DNA from 2 places in the Rosenbergiella sp. YN46 genome. Region 1 is predicted to be linked to the other one. Evidence: predicted binding sites of a transcription regulator. Region 1 holds the regulator's gene; the other holds the start of a gene.
The links. Region 1 encodes LexA, which represses DNA repair genes until DNA is damaged. Its sites were predicted from a motif close to TNCTGTATGTACATACAGNA; they were not measured.

Region 1 (7,701 bases):
AACTGTGCCAACAGCGCAACGTGCGACTGACGCCTCAGCGCCTTGAAGTACTGCGCCTGATGGCGCTGCAGGATGGTTCCATCAGCGCTTACGATCTGCTCGACCTACTGAAGGCCAGCGAGCCACAGGCCAAGCCGCCCACCGTATATCGGGCGCTGGATTTTCTGCTGGAACAGGGCTTTGTGCATAAAGTGGAGTCCACCAACAGCTACGTGCTGTGCCATCACTTCGATGAACCGACGCATACTTCCGCCATGTTTATCTGCGATCGCTGCGGATCGGTCAGGGAAGAGAGCGCGGAAGGCGTTGAGGAAATAATGCACAAGCTGGCGGCGGGAAACGGTTTTGCCCTGCATCATAATGTGATAGAAGCCCACGGCCTGTGCGCGCCCTGCGCCGAAGTAGAAGCCTGCCGCAATCGCGAAGCCTGCCAGCACGACCATAGCGTAGCCGTTAAAAAACGCGGGCGGTAAACTCGCCCGCGCTCTGGCTACCAGTGATAATCATGATGCTTTTCCCATCGGGTAACCTCTTTTTCAGCCTGGGCTCTGGCATAGCCATAGCGCTGCTGAAGTCGACCGATGAGCCGCTCGTGACGACCGCTGGCGATAGCACCGTCATCGTCGGTGATTCTTCCCCAGGCTTCACGGGCCCTGCCTACCAGGCGTCGCCAGCCGCCTTCTATTTCATCTTTGAGCATCGCTTACCTCCCGTGTCGGATTCAGCATGACTCAGTACTCATTATAGCCGTGCAGGCTCACTCATGGCCCGGTACCCTGAACCAGGTATCGTTACGCCAGTGACGACGCCAGATCCAGCCCAGAGAAAGGCCGCGTAGCCCCAGGAATACCGCCATAGCCAGCCACAAACCATGATTGCCCAGCCACGGCAGCGTTAGTAGCGTCAACCCAAATCCCAGCGCAGCAACCGCCATACTGTTACGCATTTCCGCGCCGCGGGTCGCCCCCACAAACATGCCGTCCAGCAAATAACACCAGACGCCTACCAGCGGCAGCACCGCCTGCCAGAACAGGTAGCGATCAGCATGCGTCTGAAGTTCAGGGATTGAAGTCAACAGCGCCACGATCTGTTGACCTGCCAGGGCATAGACTGCGGCGAAGCACAGCGCCACCAGTCCTGCCTGACGACAGGCGGCCCGCCATACACTCAGTAACTGACCGCTGCTGCGCGCACCAAAGGCCTGCCCGGAATGGGCTTCTACCGCATAGGCGAAGCCATCCAGCGCATAGGCGGTAAAGGTCAGCATCGTCATCAACACCGCGTTGATCGCCACAATCTCACTGCCGAGGCGCGCGCCGCAGATAGTCATACCGGCAAAGCAGAGCTGAAGCAGCAGCGAACGCAGCATAATGTCGCGATTAAGCGCCAGCAGACGGCGGATATTTCCACGCCAGGCCTGTTTCAGCATATCCATCGAAATGCCGCGCAGCCGCAGCACTCGCCATACCATAATCAGCCCGATAAGCAGCGTCGCATATTCAGCAATCACCGTCGCCAGCGCAGCCCCCTGCACGTTCATGTGCAGACCCACCACGAACCAGAGATCCAGCAGGATATTCAGCAAATTTCCCACCACCAGCAAAATAACCGGCGCCCGGGCGTACTGCACGCCCAGCAGCCAGCCCAGCAGCACCAGGTTAGCCAGCGTCGCCGGCGCGCTCAGCCAGCGAATGGTCAGAAAGCGTTGCGCCTGGTGCAACACCTGTTCGCTGCCGCCGACAATAGCCAGCGCCAGTTCAATAAGTGGGATACGTAACGCCACAATCAACGCACCGGCGATCAGCGCCAGCATCAGCGGCTGCACCAGCGCTCTGGCCAGGGCCGGCGCATTCTTCGCGCCCCATGCCTGAGCCGCAAAGCCGGTAGTGCTCATTCGCAGGAACAGGAGCAGCATAAACAGAAAGCTGGTAGCCGTTGCGCCAATCGCCACGCCGCCCAGATAATCCGGCGAGTCGAGATGGCCAATAACCGCGGTGTCCACCAGCCCAAGCAGCGGCACCGTGACGTTGGAAAAAATCATCGGCAGCGCCAGCCGCCATAATGCTTTATCGGTTTTCTGGAAAAGGGGCATTGCCATTATCCGGTTGTGCCGTCAGGAGAATGTAAAACAAAGACGCGCCCGGAGCGGACGCGTCAACAGGAGGATGCAGTTAAAAAATCAGAGCCATTCGCCGTTGCGAATCACCCCGACGGCCAGCCCTTCAATGGTGAAATTCTGTTCACGCAGATCGACCACGATAGGTTCGAACTCACTGTTTTCCGGCAGCAACTGTACGGTATTTCCCTGTTTCTTCAGTCGTTTAACCGTAACTTCATCCTCAATACGGGCCACGATAACCTGACCGTTACGCGCCTCCTGGGTTTTGTGCACCGCCAGCAGGTCGCCGTCCATAATGCCGATATCCTTCATCGACATGCCGCTCACGCGTAGCAGAAAGTCTGCGCCTGGCTTAAACAGAGAAGGATCCACCTGATAGTGGCCTTCGATATGCTGCTGGGCCAGCAGCGGCTCGCCTGCTGCAACGCGCCCAACCAGCGGCAGCCCCTCTTCTTCTTCATGCAGCAGACGGATACCGCGCGAAGCGCCAGAGACGATCTCGATAACCCCTTTACGCGCCAGTGCTTTCAGGTGCTCTTCAGCGGCATTGGGCGAACGGAAACCCAGTCGCTGCGCGATTTCCGCGCGAGTGGGCGGCATTCCCGTCTGGCTAATGTGCTCCCTGATGAGATCAAAAACCTCTTGCTGCCTGGCCGTTAACGCTTTCATTCCGCCCCCTGGGTGTATATACAGTTATGCTGTGAGTATATACAGCAGAAGGCGATTTTGGAACCACAACACGGTAAAAAATCAGCGTTTTCTCCGTTTCCTGAAGCTTTACCGCAAATACGGCCAGAGTAGCGTGACCCAGGTGAATATCGCGACGATAATCGCCAGCAACACTGCGGCAGACCCCATATCTTTAGCGCGACCAGAAAGCTCGTGATATTCGCTGCCGATGCGATCGACGACGGCTTCAATTGCGCTATTTAGAATTTCGACGATCATGACCAGCATGACGGAGCCAATCAGCAGTACGCGCGTGATGGCGTCTACGTCCAGCCAGCAGGCCGCAATAATGGCGATAACCGCAGCGACCCCTTCCTGGCGGAAGGCCGCTTCGTTACGCCACGCTGCGCTAAGACCTTTCCAGGAATAGCCGGCAGCTTTAATGATACGGGTAAAACCAGTGGTATTATTCGCCATGTAATGGAAACCTTTTCAAAAAATACACTCTAAATAGTTCAGTTACATCAACGCGGCAAGGGTGCCCCCGGGCCGTTTTACAAAGCCAGACCGAATGCCGCTGGCAGTATGACGAAAATCAGCGTCAACGCCAGAGCGCTTCGATGAATAGTAGTGCCGCAGAAATTCCGTGCCGTTTCTGGTATTCTGGCGGTGCATTTGCATGATTAACCAGAGGCTTTACATCGTTTATGTCAGGCTGGTCCCGATTTTTATACAAGCTCCTTAATTTACCATTAAGTATCCTGGTAAAAAGCAAGTCAATTCCGGCAGATCCCTGTGCCGAACTTGGCCTGGATACTTCGCGTCCTATTATGTACGTTCTGCCCTATAACTCGAAGGCGGACTTACTGACGCTGCGCGCCAGCTGTCTGGCCCACGATCTGCCAGACCCGCTGGAGCCGCTGGAAATGGACGGCGTCGTCCTGCCGCGCTACGTGTTCGCCCATGACGGGCCTCGAGTCTTCACCTACTACACCCCCAAAGAAGAGTCCATTAAGCTATTCCATAACTATCTGGATCTACACCGCAGCAATCCGAATCTTGATGTGCAGATGGTACCTGTCTCTGTGATGTTTGGCCGCTCGCCAGGCAAAGAGAAAGGGGAAGCCAACCCGCCGCTGCGTAATCTGAATGGCATTCAAAAGTTCTTCGCGGTCATCTGGCTTGGCCGTGACAGCTTTGTGCGTTTCTCTCCGCCGGTTTCGCTGCGCCGTATGGCTACCGAACACGGCACTGACAAGCGTATCGCCCAGAAGCTGCTACGCATCGCCAGAATGCACTTCTCGCGGCTGCGTCTGGCTGCCGTAGGGCCGCGTCTGCCCGCTCGCCAGGATCTGTTTAATAAGTTGCTCTCCTCCAAGGCTATCGCCCGCGCGGTGGAAGACGAAGCGCGCACCAAAAAGATCTCCCATGAGAAAGCCCAGCAGAATGCGGTGGCGCTAATGGAAGAGATCGCGGCTAACTTCTCTTACGAAGCCATCCGCGCAACCGATCGCGTGCTGGGCTTCACCTGGAACCGGCTCTACCAGGGCATTAACGTCCACAACGCCGAGCGAATTCGCCAGTTGGCGCACGAGGGTCATGAGCTGGTCTACGTGCCCTGTCACCGCAGCCACATGGACTACCTGCTACTCTCTTACGTGCTCTATCATCAGGGCCTGGTGCCGCCACATATCGCCGCTGGCATCAATCTTAACTTCTGGCCGGCAGGCCCGATTTTCCGCCGCCTGGGCGCCTTCTTCATTCGCCGTACCTTCCGCGGCAATAAGCTCTATTCCACGGTGTTCCGTGAATATCTGGGCGAGTTGTTCAGTCGCGGTTATTCGGTAGAGTACTTTGTGGAAGGCGGGCGTTCGCGTACCGGCCGACTGCTGGATCCCAAAACCGGCACGCTGTCGATGACCATTCAGGCGATGCTGCGCGGCGGCACCCGCCCCATTACGCTGGTTCCTATCTACATTGGCTACGAGCACGTCATGGAAGTGGGAACGTACGCGAAAGAACTGCGTGGCGCCACCAAAGAGAAAGAAAGCTTTACCCAGATGGTGCGCGGTTTAAGCAAGCTGCGTAACCTGGGCCAGGGTTACGTAAACTTCGGCGAGCCAATTCCACTCAACAACTGGCTGAACCAGAACGTACCGGAATGGCGTGACGATATAGACCCTATCGAAGCGGTACGCCCGGCCTGGCTCACGCCGTCGGTCAACGCCATTGCCGCGGATCTGATGGTGCGCATCAACAACGCCGGCGCGGCAAACGCCATGAACCTGTGCTGTACCGCGCTGCTGGCGTCGCGTCAGCGTTCCCTGACCCGCGAGCAGCTAACGGAGCAGTTGAACTGCTATCTGGATATTCTGCGCAACGTTCCTTATTCGCCGGACGCCACCGCACCGAAGGTCACTGCCGATGATCTGATCGACCACGCGCTGCAGATGAATAAGTTCGAGGTGGAAAAAGATACCATCGGCGACATCATCATCCTGCCGCGCGAGCAGGCAGTGCTGATGACCTATTATCGCAACAACCTGATGCATATGCTGGTGCTGCCGTCACTGCTGGCGATGATGATCGCCCAGCGCCGTCATCTGACCCGTGATGCGCTACAGGAGCAGGTGATGCTGCTCTATCCAATGCTGAAATCTGAGCTGTTTCTGCGCTGGGAAAAAGAGGCGCTTCCCGCAGAAATCGACGCACTGCTGGCCGAACTGCAGCGCCAGGGGCTGATCCTGATTAACGGCGATACAGTGCAGGTGAACCCGCTGCGTTCCCGCACTCTGCAACTGCTGGCGGCAGGTGTGCGCGAAACTATCCAGCGCTATGCCATCACCTTCTGGCTGCTGGGCGCCAATCCGGACATTAACCGCGGCACTCTGGAAAAAGAGAGCCGCACCCTGGCGCAGCGCCTGTCGGTTCTGCATGGTATCAACGCGCCGGAGTTCTTTGATAAGGCTGTCTTCTCCACGCTGGTGCTGACGCTGCGCGATGAAGGCTATATCAGCGACAGCGGCGACGCCGAATCAGAACGGGCGTTACAGGTCTACCAGCTGCTGGCCGAACTGCTGACCTCCGATGTGCGTCTGACCATTGAGAGCGCCACCTCACAAAATGGCATCGAGATGAAAGAAGAAACGCCGGAGCAGGTGGAGTAAGTATTCCGTAAAACGAAAAAAGCCGGTCAGCTACACTGACCGGCTTTTTTTATCCATTCAGAGTATCAGAAGTGCAGATAGCTCAGCACCAGACCGATAAACAGCGCCAGACCAACATAGTTGTTGTTCATAAAGGCCCGGAAGCAGGCATCCCGCTCGCGCTTCGCAATCATCTTCTGCTGCCAGACAAACAGTCCGCCAGCGACGGCAATCGAGGCATACCACAAAGCGCCAAGGCCATTCAGCACGCCAAGCAGCGCCATAATCGCCACCACGCCAAGCTGCAACAGGCCGATGATCAGTTTGTCAAAGCGACCAAACAGAATCGCCGTCGACTTCACGCCGATCTTCAAATCGTCATCGCGATCCACCATGGCGTATTCGGTGTCGTAGGCTACAGCCCACAGGATATTCGCCAGGAACATCAGCCAACAGGAGAGCGGCACGCTTTCGCTGACCGCAGCGAAAGCCATCGGTATTGCCCAGCCGAAGGCGGCTCCCAGCACCACCTGAGGTAAATGAGTGTAGCGTTTCATAAAGGGATAAACCCATGCCAGCGCCAGTCCGGCCACCGACAGCAGAATCGTCATGGTATTCAGGGTCAGCACCAGCAGGAAAGAGAGTAGCACCAGCACCCCGAACAAAATGCGAGCCTCTTTTTCGCTTACCGCGCCGCTGGGCAGCGGACGATTCGCGGTACGCTTCACGTGGCCATCAAACTTACGGTCGGCGTAGTCATTCACCACGCAACCTGCGGCGCGCATCAGCCAGACGCCCGCCACAAAGACCAACAGTATCGTTAACGGCGGCGTACCCGGTGTGGCCATCCACAATGCCCACAGCGTCGGCCAGAGCAGCAACAGTGCGCCTATGGGTTTATCAGTGCGCATCAGGCGATGGTACGCCAGCAGCTTATTCTGCTTCAGAGTCCACTCCATTTTTATTCCTCTCGATACAGCGGCGACGCCGGAAGAAAAAGCTCGGTCAACAGCAGAGGTTTTCCTGAGAGCCGAAGGCGGGAACGGCGCCCCCACAGCTCTGCGCTACGCCCGGTTTCAATAAAATCGCGCGTCAGGGCCGATGACGCAAACAGGTAACGCCCCAGTGGAGTGGTGCCGAGCTGGCGCAGCGCCAGCTCGGGGCCATTCAGCGTAGACTGCGGCACCAGCGTTCGACCAACAAGCCAGGGTTCACCATCGCCACACAGTACAATCTCACGCAGCCAGAAACGCTCTTCATCCGGCAGCAGCGCAGCTTCTTCGGGCATCAGTTCCCCGGCATTGACAAACGCTTCGCGTAGTATCTCTACGCTGACCTTATGGCAGTATTGTTCAAAGCGTTTGGTCATAGAATCTTCCAGCAACAACCAGTCGCTTAATGCGTGATTCAGGGCAGGAAGATCCTGAAAATAGCGGAGCTCGCGCAGCTGCGTCAGCGCGGGATGGAACATAACACCTTCTCCGGAAAAAATTATGACAGCATTGTAACGCAGAACCCGCAGCCCGTGTGGGGCAAAGCGCGCGACCGCGATCTTAATAGCAACAAAAGTGCAACACCCAAACAAAGTTTAACAAAGAAAAACGCCTCCGGAGGAGGTCGATTACTCGCGTTTCAGGAGACGGGTATTACAAAGCCACAGCGCAATGACCAGCAACAGAATGGCGGCAGAATAAACCAGCACCTCTTCGGGCGTTTCGTGAGCGATAATAATGAGTCGCACGATAGCAGTAACGCCAATGTAGACGA
Region 2 (7,701 bases), on a different contig from region 1:
GGCGCTGGCGGCTGGTTTACACCGCTGTCCGACACGACCTTTTTTTCCGACTGGGTGGTGGAAGAGCAGCTACCGGTGATTCTGGTGGTGGGCGTTAAACTTGGCTGCATCAATCATGCGCTGCTGACCGCCGCCGCGGTGCAGAGCGCCGGGCTGCGGCTGGCGGGCTGGGTCGCCAATGATGTGCAGCCGCCCGGGCGCCGCCATGCGGAATATCTGGCTACGCTGCGTGCGCAGCTACCGGCGCCGATGCTCGGCGAGATCCCCTGGCTTGCGGAGCCCGCGGCACCCGGCGGCCAGTGGCTCGATTTAACGCAGCTCGACGGTTAAGGCGCCATCCAGCCCAGCAGCCGTTCATCCAGTTGACCTGGCCCACCCTGGGCCAGGTTACGTCCGCGGTGCAGTAAGCAGAAACGATCCGCCACTCTGCGGATTAGCGACAGGCTGCGTTCCGCCAGCAGAACCGTCATTCCGAACTCCTGAACCAGCCGTTTCACCAGCAGTGCCATCTCTTCGAGCGGCGTCTGAGGATGCGCGCGTAATGGTTCGTCCAGAATCAACAACCGGGGGCCGGTGACCAGCGCCAACGCCAGCGCCAGCGGCTGGCGTAGCTGTATGGGCAGTGCGCCTGCCGGCAGGTGACGGACGGCGTAGAGCGCCGGAAACAGGGCGTCTATTAGCGGCGGAATCGCCCGGGGAGTGGCGTTAACGGCCCGTAGAGCGATATGCAGATTCTGCTCCACCGAAAGCCGGGTAAACAGCCGCTGGCCCTGAGGCAGATAACCAATACCCAGCGCGGCTCTGCGCGCGACCGACATATTACGCAAATCTTCCGGCGGCCCGCCGGGCGTTTGCCAGAGCAGGGCACCGCTCTGCACCGGCAGGTGGCCGGTAATGCAGTTAGCCAGGGTTGTTTTTCCGGCTCCTGGCTCGCCCAGCAGGCAGGTACACTCTCCCGGCGCCAGTTCCAGATCCACATTCCATAATACGTGGCGATCGCCGTAAAACTGATTCACTGCGCGTACACTCAACATGGCTGCTCTCCTCTGCCAGGGCCTGGTCGCCGCATGCGCGGCTACCCGGAGGCGGTGCAAATCGCTTGCCAGCTATTCCAGTTAACAAAAAGCGCAACAACACGCTAAAAAAACGGACAAGACGCCACAATGCAGAGTTTTACGCTGTTCTATGGAGGGGATGGCTGCACTTCGACGGTGCTGACAGCTTCGCCTTTTTGGTGCAGATGCGGTTATTTATGGTGTCGGACTGGGATACGTCGCGAGCGCTTAAAGAGACAAAAAAAAGCATAAAACTTTTTTTTGCGGCCCGACACACACAAACCAGGGTTTTCGGGCAGGCGGCATGGTTTGTGGCCCCGGAGCAGTTATCCACTATTCCTGTGGATAACCTTGTGTATTAGAGTTAGAAAACGTGCGGTAAGCAAGAAAAGACGCGGGTCGCGCCTGAATTGGCGTCAAAGCCGCCTTTATTTAAATTTATATTTGTATCAATGAGTTAAATAAAATCAATCCTTGTCATAAAACCGCCATACTCAGAAATAAAACTTTCATCACCTGACTTGACAAATGTTAAATCTTACCTCCGTTCTGGGGATAACCAGAGGCGCAGGGGTGAAAAATCCAGCGCGGCGGCAAAACGGCGAATATTTGCCGGTGAATTCGCTTTACGGCACAAGGTTAAGCGATGAATTACTGTGTTTCCATCCAGCTATTGTGATTGGCAAAAACGCCCGCGGCGAGTAAAATTACTCTCCGGCTTGCACACTTCTTCACCATCAGGTAGCCCGCCATGAGCAAAGCGTTAAAACTCCACTCCGCCTTTCAACCTTCCGGCGATCAGCCCGAAGCGATTCGACGCCTCTGCGAGGGGCTGGACGACGGGCTGGCTCATCAGACCCTGCTGGGGGTGACCGGCTCGGGGAAAACCTTCACCATCGCCAACGTCATCGCGAATTTGCAGCGCCCCACCATGGTGCTGGCGCCTAATAAGACCCTGGCGGCTCAGCTATATGGCGAAATGAAGGAGTTCTTCCCGGAAAACGCGGTGGAGTATTTCGTCTCTTACTACGATTACTACCAGCCCGAAGCCTATGTTCCCAGCTCCGACACCTTTATCGAAAAAGACGCCTCGGTGAACGAGCATATCGAACAGATGCGGCTGTCGGCCACCAAGGCGCTGCTGGAGCGACGCGATGTGGTGGTGGTGGCGTCGGTTTCGGCCATCTACGGCCTGGGCGATCCCGATCTTTACCTGAAGATGATGCTGCACCTGACCGTTGGCATGCTGGTGGATCAGCGTTCGATTCTGCGCCGCCTGGCGGAGCTACAGTACACCCGTAACGACCAGGCGTTCCAGCGCGGTACCTTCCGGGTGCGCGGCGAGGTTATCGATATCTTCCCGGCGGAATCAGACGAGGTGGCGCTGCGGGTGGAGTTGTTCGACGACGAAGTGGAACGGCTGTCATTGTTCGATCCGCTGACCGGCCACGTGGAGTCTACGGTGCAGCGCTATACCATCTACCCAAAAACCCACTACGTGACGCCGCGCGAGCGCATCGTTCAGGCGATGGAAGAGATCAAAGAGGAGCTGGCGGAACGCCGCAGGGTACTGCTGGCCAATGACAAGCTGCTGGAAGAGCAGCGCCTGAGCCAGCGTACTCAGTTCGATCTGGAGATGATGAACGAACTGGGCTACTGCTCGGGCATCGAGAACTATTCGCGCTATCTTTCCGGGCGCGGCCCGGGCGAGCCGCCGCCGACCCTGTTCGACTACCTGCCCGCCGACGGGCTGCTGGTGGTGGATGAATCCCACGTGACCATTCCCCAGATAGGCGGCATGTTCCGCGGCGATCGGGCGCGCAAGGAGACTCTGGTGGAGTATGGCTTCCGGCTGCCTTCGGCGCTGGATAACCGCCCGCTGAAGTTCGAAGAGTTCGAAGCGCTGGCCCCACAGACCATCTACGTTTCTGCTACGCCGGGCAATTACGAGATGGAAAAATCCGGCGGCGATGTTATCGATCAGGTAGTGCGGCCAACCGGGCTGCTGGATCCGATGATCGAAGTCCGACCGGTGGCGACTCAGGTGGACGATCTGCTGTCGGAGATCCGTCAACGCGCCGCCCGCAACGAACGGGTGCTGGTGACCACCCTGACCAAACGTATGGCGGAAGACCTGACCGAATATCTGGAAGAGCACGGAGAGCGGGTACGCTATCTGCATTCGGATATCGATACCGTGGAGCGCATGGAGATTATTCGCGATTTGCGCCTTGGCGAGTTCGACGTGCTGGTGGGGATAAACCTGCTGCGAGAAGGGCTGGATATGCCGGAGGTGTCGCTGGTGGCGATTCTTGATGCCGATAAAGAGGGCTTCCTGCGTTCAGAGCGCTCCCTGATTCAGACCATCGGTCGCGCCGCGCGTAACGTTAACGGCCAGGCGATTCTGTACGGCGATAAGATCACGCCTTCTATGGCGAAGGCGATTGGCGAAACCGAACGCCGTCGCGAGAAGCAGCAGCGCTATAATGAAGAGCACGGCATTGTGCCTCAGGGACTTAACAAGAAGGTGGTGGATATTCTGGCGCTGGGCGAAGGGCTGGCTCGTACCAGGGCGAAGGGCCGCGGTCGCGGCCGGGCGGTAGCCGCAACGGCGGAAGCGGCAGAGATGACGCCGAAAGCGCTGCAGCAGAAAATTCAGCAGCTGGAAGAGCAGATGATGCAGCACGCCAGGGATCTGGAATTCGAACAGGCGGCGGCACTGCGCGATCAGATTCACCAGCTGCGCGAGCTGTTTATCGCGGCTTCCTGATGTTTCCCCGCAATAATTGAAGCCGCAGGCAGAGATGCCCCGCGGCTTGAGGTATGACGGGAAAGTTAGCCGAGGGCCTGGAGCGCTTTTTCCAGCGCCAGGCGCAGCAGATGGCGATCGTGGCGGTAGGGGATGTCGCTGGCTTCCAGCGGCTCTTCGATGATGGCCCGGTCGCCGCAGCCACGGATGCTGACGCCGGGGCGCGCTACCACCGCATCCACAAAGTGTTTCCCCACGTGGCGCTCCATCAGCGCCAGTCGCTGGCCGAGATCCAGATCGGCGGCGGGGCTATGTTCCGCCCCCAGGTTATCAATGAATACCACCGGCGCTGGCGTACGGCGCAGGGCCTGGGCCATATCTTCCAGCAGCAGAATCGGCATCAGGCTGGTGTAAAAGCTGCCGGGCCCCATAATAATCAGATCGGCATCGGCGATGGATTGCAGCGCTTCACGGGTGGCGTGGCCCTTCGGCGAAAGCATCAGATCGGCGGGGGGCGCGCTGAGCTGGTCGATGTCTACTTCGCCGTACACCATATTGCCTTCGCGGTCGGTGGCGGCAAGATCCAGCGGCTGTTCGGACATGGGGATCAGAAACGCGTCTACCTTCAGCAGATTGCGAATCAGGTTAATGGCCTCCAGCGGCCGCACGCTAAGATGATCCAGCGCCTTAAGCATCAGGTTTCCGAGGTTATGGCCCGCCAGTTCGCCGTTACCGCCAAAACGGTATTCAAACATCGCCGAGGCCACGCTGGGCTCGGTAATTAACTGATTCAGGCAGTTGCGGGTATCCCCCCAGGCGATCCCTCCTTCAGAGCGACGGATACGGCCGGTGGAGCCACCGTTATCAGTGGTGGTGACAATACCGGTCAGACGCGAACCCAGCGAAGAGAGGGCGGACATCACGCGCCCCAGACCGTGACCACCGCCCAGGGCAACCACCCGGTCAAGATCGGCAAAAGTGCGACTACGCATAGCGATTCCTTCAGGATAACGTTCCGCCCTTAAGGTAGCGCAAAGCGGCGGAAAAGACGAACAGCGCTGTGGGGGAGAGCGGCCAGACTGTAATGCCTTCTCTGAACACTTCTAAAATATCCTCTGAGTCTCCAGGTCGACTTTGAGTCCTCCCTGACGTTGTGACGACATGACAATGACTTTGGCCTCTTCTATTTTACCCGGATATCCATTGTTTTTTTATTCATCCGGGTTTATCTCCATCACACCTTTTCAGCGACAAGCTGCATATGAGTTTTATTCAGAATATTCTTAATTTATTGCTGTCATAGGACCTTTACTCTTGATATCTCAACAATATAGGAATTTACGCACGCGGAGAGACAGAATGACATTCCCGGCACAGTTCTCAAAAAACCTTCCGGATTACAGCTTTGCACGAAGTTTGGGTCTTGCCTCCGGCGGCGATATTGATTTTACGGCTCTTGCCAATCAGTTGGACTGCAGCCGAAACTTCAGTCAGGTCGGAATTATTTATTCAGACGGTGCACGTCAGTGGTTAGTAAGACCATCAAGGCGGATCGCGACACCAAATGAGAGTTCGGTAAGTCATGTAGTAGTAACAAAAGTCAACGCGTCATCTAATAATCCCGTTCAGGCAACGACTAATACGATTCAGTCGCCTTCACTGGCGACTGAAATTGGTTCGACGGCGATTTCATGTGGGGCCGCAATTCTCACAGTCGTGCTTGTAGCGGGCGCAGGTATGGCCATTCCTTTCTCTGGGGGGACCTCCACAGCAGTTGCCGCTGTGATTACCGCTGGTGGTGTAGCGACAGGGATTCAATGCGCAAATGGGCTTGGTCGGCTTTCATTAATTGCCATGAATCATGATAACTATGTTGCATGGTTGGATTCTCAGGAGTGGTATACGGCAACCAATACTGCTCTCGATATGATTTCTCTTGCCGGGGCTGCTGCGGGTTTAAAAAGTGCCGCATTAACCTACCGCCTGCTTAATCGTTCGACGACGGAAAGTTTACTCTCATTATTGCAAAAAATGGGCCGAGCCGACCGCGCACGATTGACAGAGGAAATTATTCGTATCCGAAATCCCGGTATCTCTAATTCAGGCATTAAAGCGGCAATGAAAGCTGGGGTCTACCCTAAGCGTTATCCTACGGAAGCATTGCAGTTACTCTTGCAACGTGAGTTGATGAATGCCGTTGCAAACTCTTCAGCATTTGTCGGTAGTGCAATTTCGGGTACCATCAGAAATCCTCAGAATATTGCGCAATCCGGAAAATACATTTTTGGTTTAATTCAGTCGTTCTCATTTACAGGAAGTCATTGACCCGGCGATGATCAAATATATTAGAAAGAGCCTTGCGTTAAGCTCTGTCACTACAAAGAAAATGGCGACTGATGATCCGCAACGACTTGAGTTGTTAAAAGATCGGTTAAAAAGCCGATTCGGCGTGCCTGTCGGCATACATATGACAGGAATTCCCTTAGCTATCAGCATGATACTTGCCATTTTTTGCTACGCTATGCCACAGGTTTCTGTCTGGATGATGCTGTTTCGCTGGTTAGGATTACCTGAATATAAAGTACTGATGGGGGTTTTCTTTGCGGCAGTCGTTTATTGTGTGATTATTATGACCACTATGCTACTGACTTCGCGTGGTTCTTTTACGGGATATAAATTACATCTTGTGGTTATTGTGCTGACAGGAATGATAGCCGGTATCTATTTTATCTCTTCCTGGTTTTCATTTTTATTCGGTGTTGTTGACAATTACACGCCGCAGATAACGTCTGTTTTAGGGCTGATATTTTTTGGTCTGAATATTATGTGGATGAATTCGTCGATGTTCTATCGGTCAATAGCCCTGATGTTGCATAACCGGGTATGGCGTAAGCAACTAAAAATAGAGGCACGGCATATGGCAGGGATCAGGCGTTAAATGCACTCATTGATGTTATTGACAGAGGCCATATGCCGGAGGCTCTCTAAATGTGAATGGCACGATTATACGGGATACTTACAGAAGTATGACTGTACTTATTCGGAAGCTGTTGAATTTATAGAAAACAATTGTGTAAACTTGTCATCTGTAAAATTACTGCAAGAGCTATATGATCGTTCCATGATTGGTTGCATTAATGGCACTAATGGTTATGCGCACTTTAAACATCGGACAAGTAAAAAAGATGCTCATGAGTATAGACTTGATCCTACAGGGCTAGTTATAGTGCATTCAGGAATAAGTATAAACCTGCGCAACCGGTAGCTTATAGTTTCCGATATCTTTACTGTAGGTTCAGACTGAATTAAGCCACTCATTGTTAGTTAATCCTGACTTTTAACAGGCTTAACTATAAAACTAGAGATATGCTGTATAGACCATACAGAAAAGAATGTAAGCGAGTACAAGCCAAATATACAAATGCCAATATTGAAAACAATCTTTTGAATATTTTAGTTCTTATTAGTTTATATGTAAATAATTTCGATATACGAACTTTTAGATGTCGTAATGTAATTTTAAACAAGTATTGCATTCATACTTTCTTTCATAAATGTAGGTACTCATAATGCCAGTAACGCCCACTCTTGGCACAAAGCAGCCATTGCACATAGCGGTAAAATAAAGCAGGCAAAGGAGTAGTGATTTCGTGAGTTTTTGTTCGGACTATATCTGACCTGTAGAGGGAGAGGCATAGCCACCTGGGGCAATGGCATGGGTGGCATAGCCGGTGACTAAAAACTGCTCGTCCGGGAAGAACGCTCTCTGCACACGCCAAACGCCGGTGGCACTTTGCGTTGACCGGGCGCTGCAGGAGATAATGATGTATATCAAGGCAAAAGCGTGATTTTGACGTATCCTGTCGTCAACGTGTTGAATATTAACGCTATATATAA

Region 2: a site for LexA is predicted at 1,708-1,727, ahead of uvrB (excinuclease ABC subunit UvrB). Genes of this name have one in related genera too.

What each region holds. Positions count from the first base shown of each region.
Region 1 is NZ_JAZHEE010000003.1:282,686-290,386, forward strand. Features, by position in the region: gene zur (zinc uptake transcriptional repressor Zur) at 1-473, shown strand, start outside; gene V3W49_RS04665 (CsbD family protein) at 491-700, opposite strand; gene dinF (MATE family efflux transporter DinF) at 758-2,092, opposite strand; gene lexA (transcriptional repressor LexA) at 2,180-2,788, opposite strand; gene V3W49_RS04680 (diacylglycerol kinase) at 2,897-3,265, opposite strand; gene plsB (glycerol-3-phosphate 1-O-acyltransferase PlsB) at 3,496-5,955, shown strand; gene ubiA (4-hydroxybenzoate octaprenyltransferase) at 6,021-6,893, opposite strand; gene ubiC (chorismate lyase) at 6,896-7,405, opposite strand; gene psiE (phosphate-starvation-inducible protein PsiE) at 7,556-7,701, opposite strand, start outside.
Region 2 is NZ_JAZHEE010000001.1:310,848-318,548, reverse strand. Features, by position in the region: gene bioD (dethiobiotin synthase) at 1-330, shown strand, start outside; gene V3W49_RS01475 (ATP-binding cassette domain-containing protein) at 327-1,034, opposite strand; gene uvrB (excinuclease ABC subunit UvrB) at 1,807-3,825, shown strand; gene V3W49_RS01465 (gluconeogenesis factor YvcK family protein) at 3,891-4,796, opposite strand; gene ssp4 (Ssp4 family T6SS effector) at 5,164-6,129, shown strand; gene V3W49_RS01455 (hypothetical protein) at 6,137-6,742, shown strand.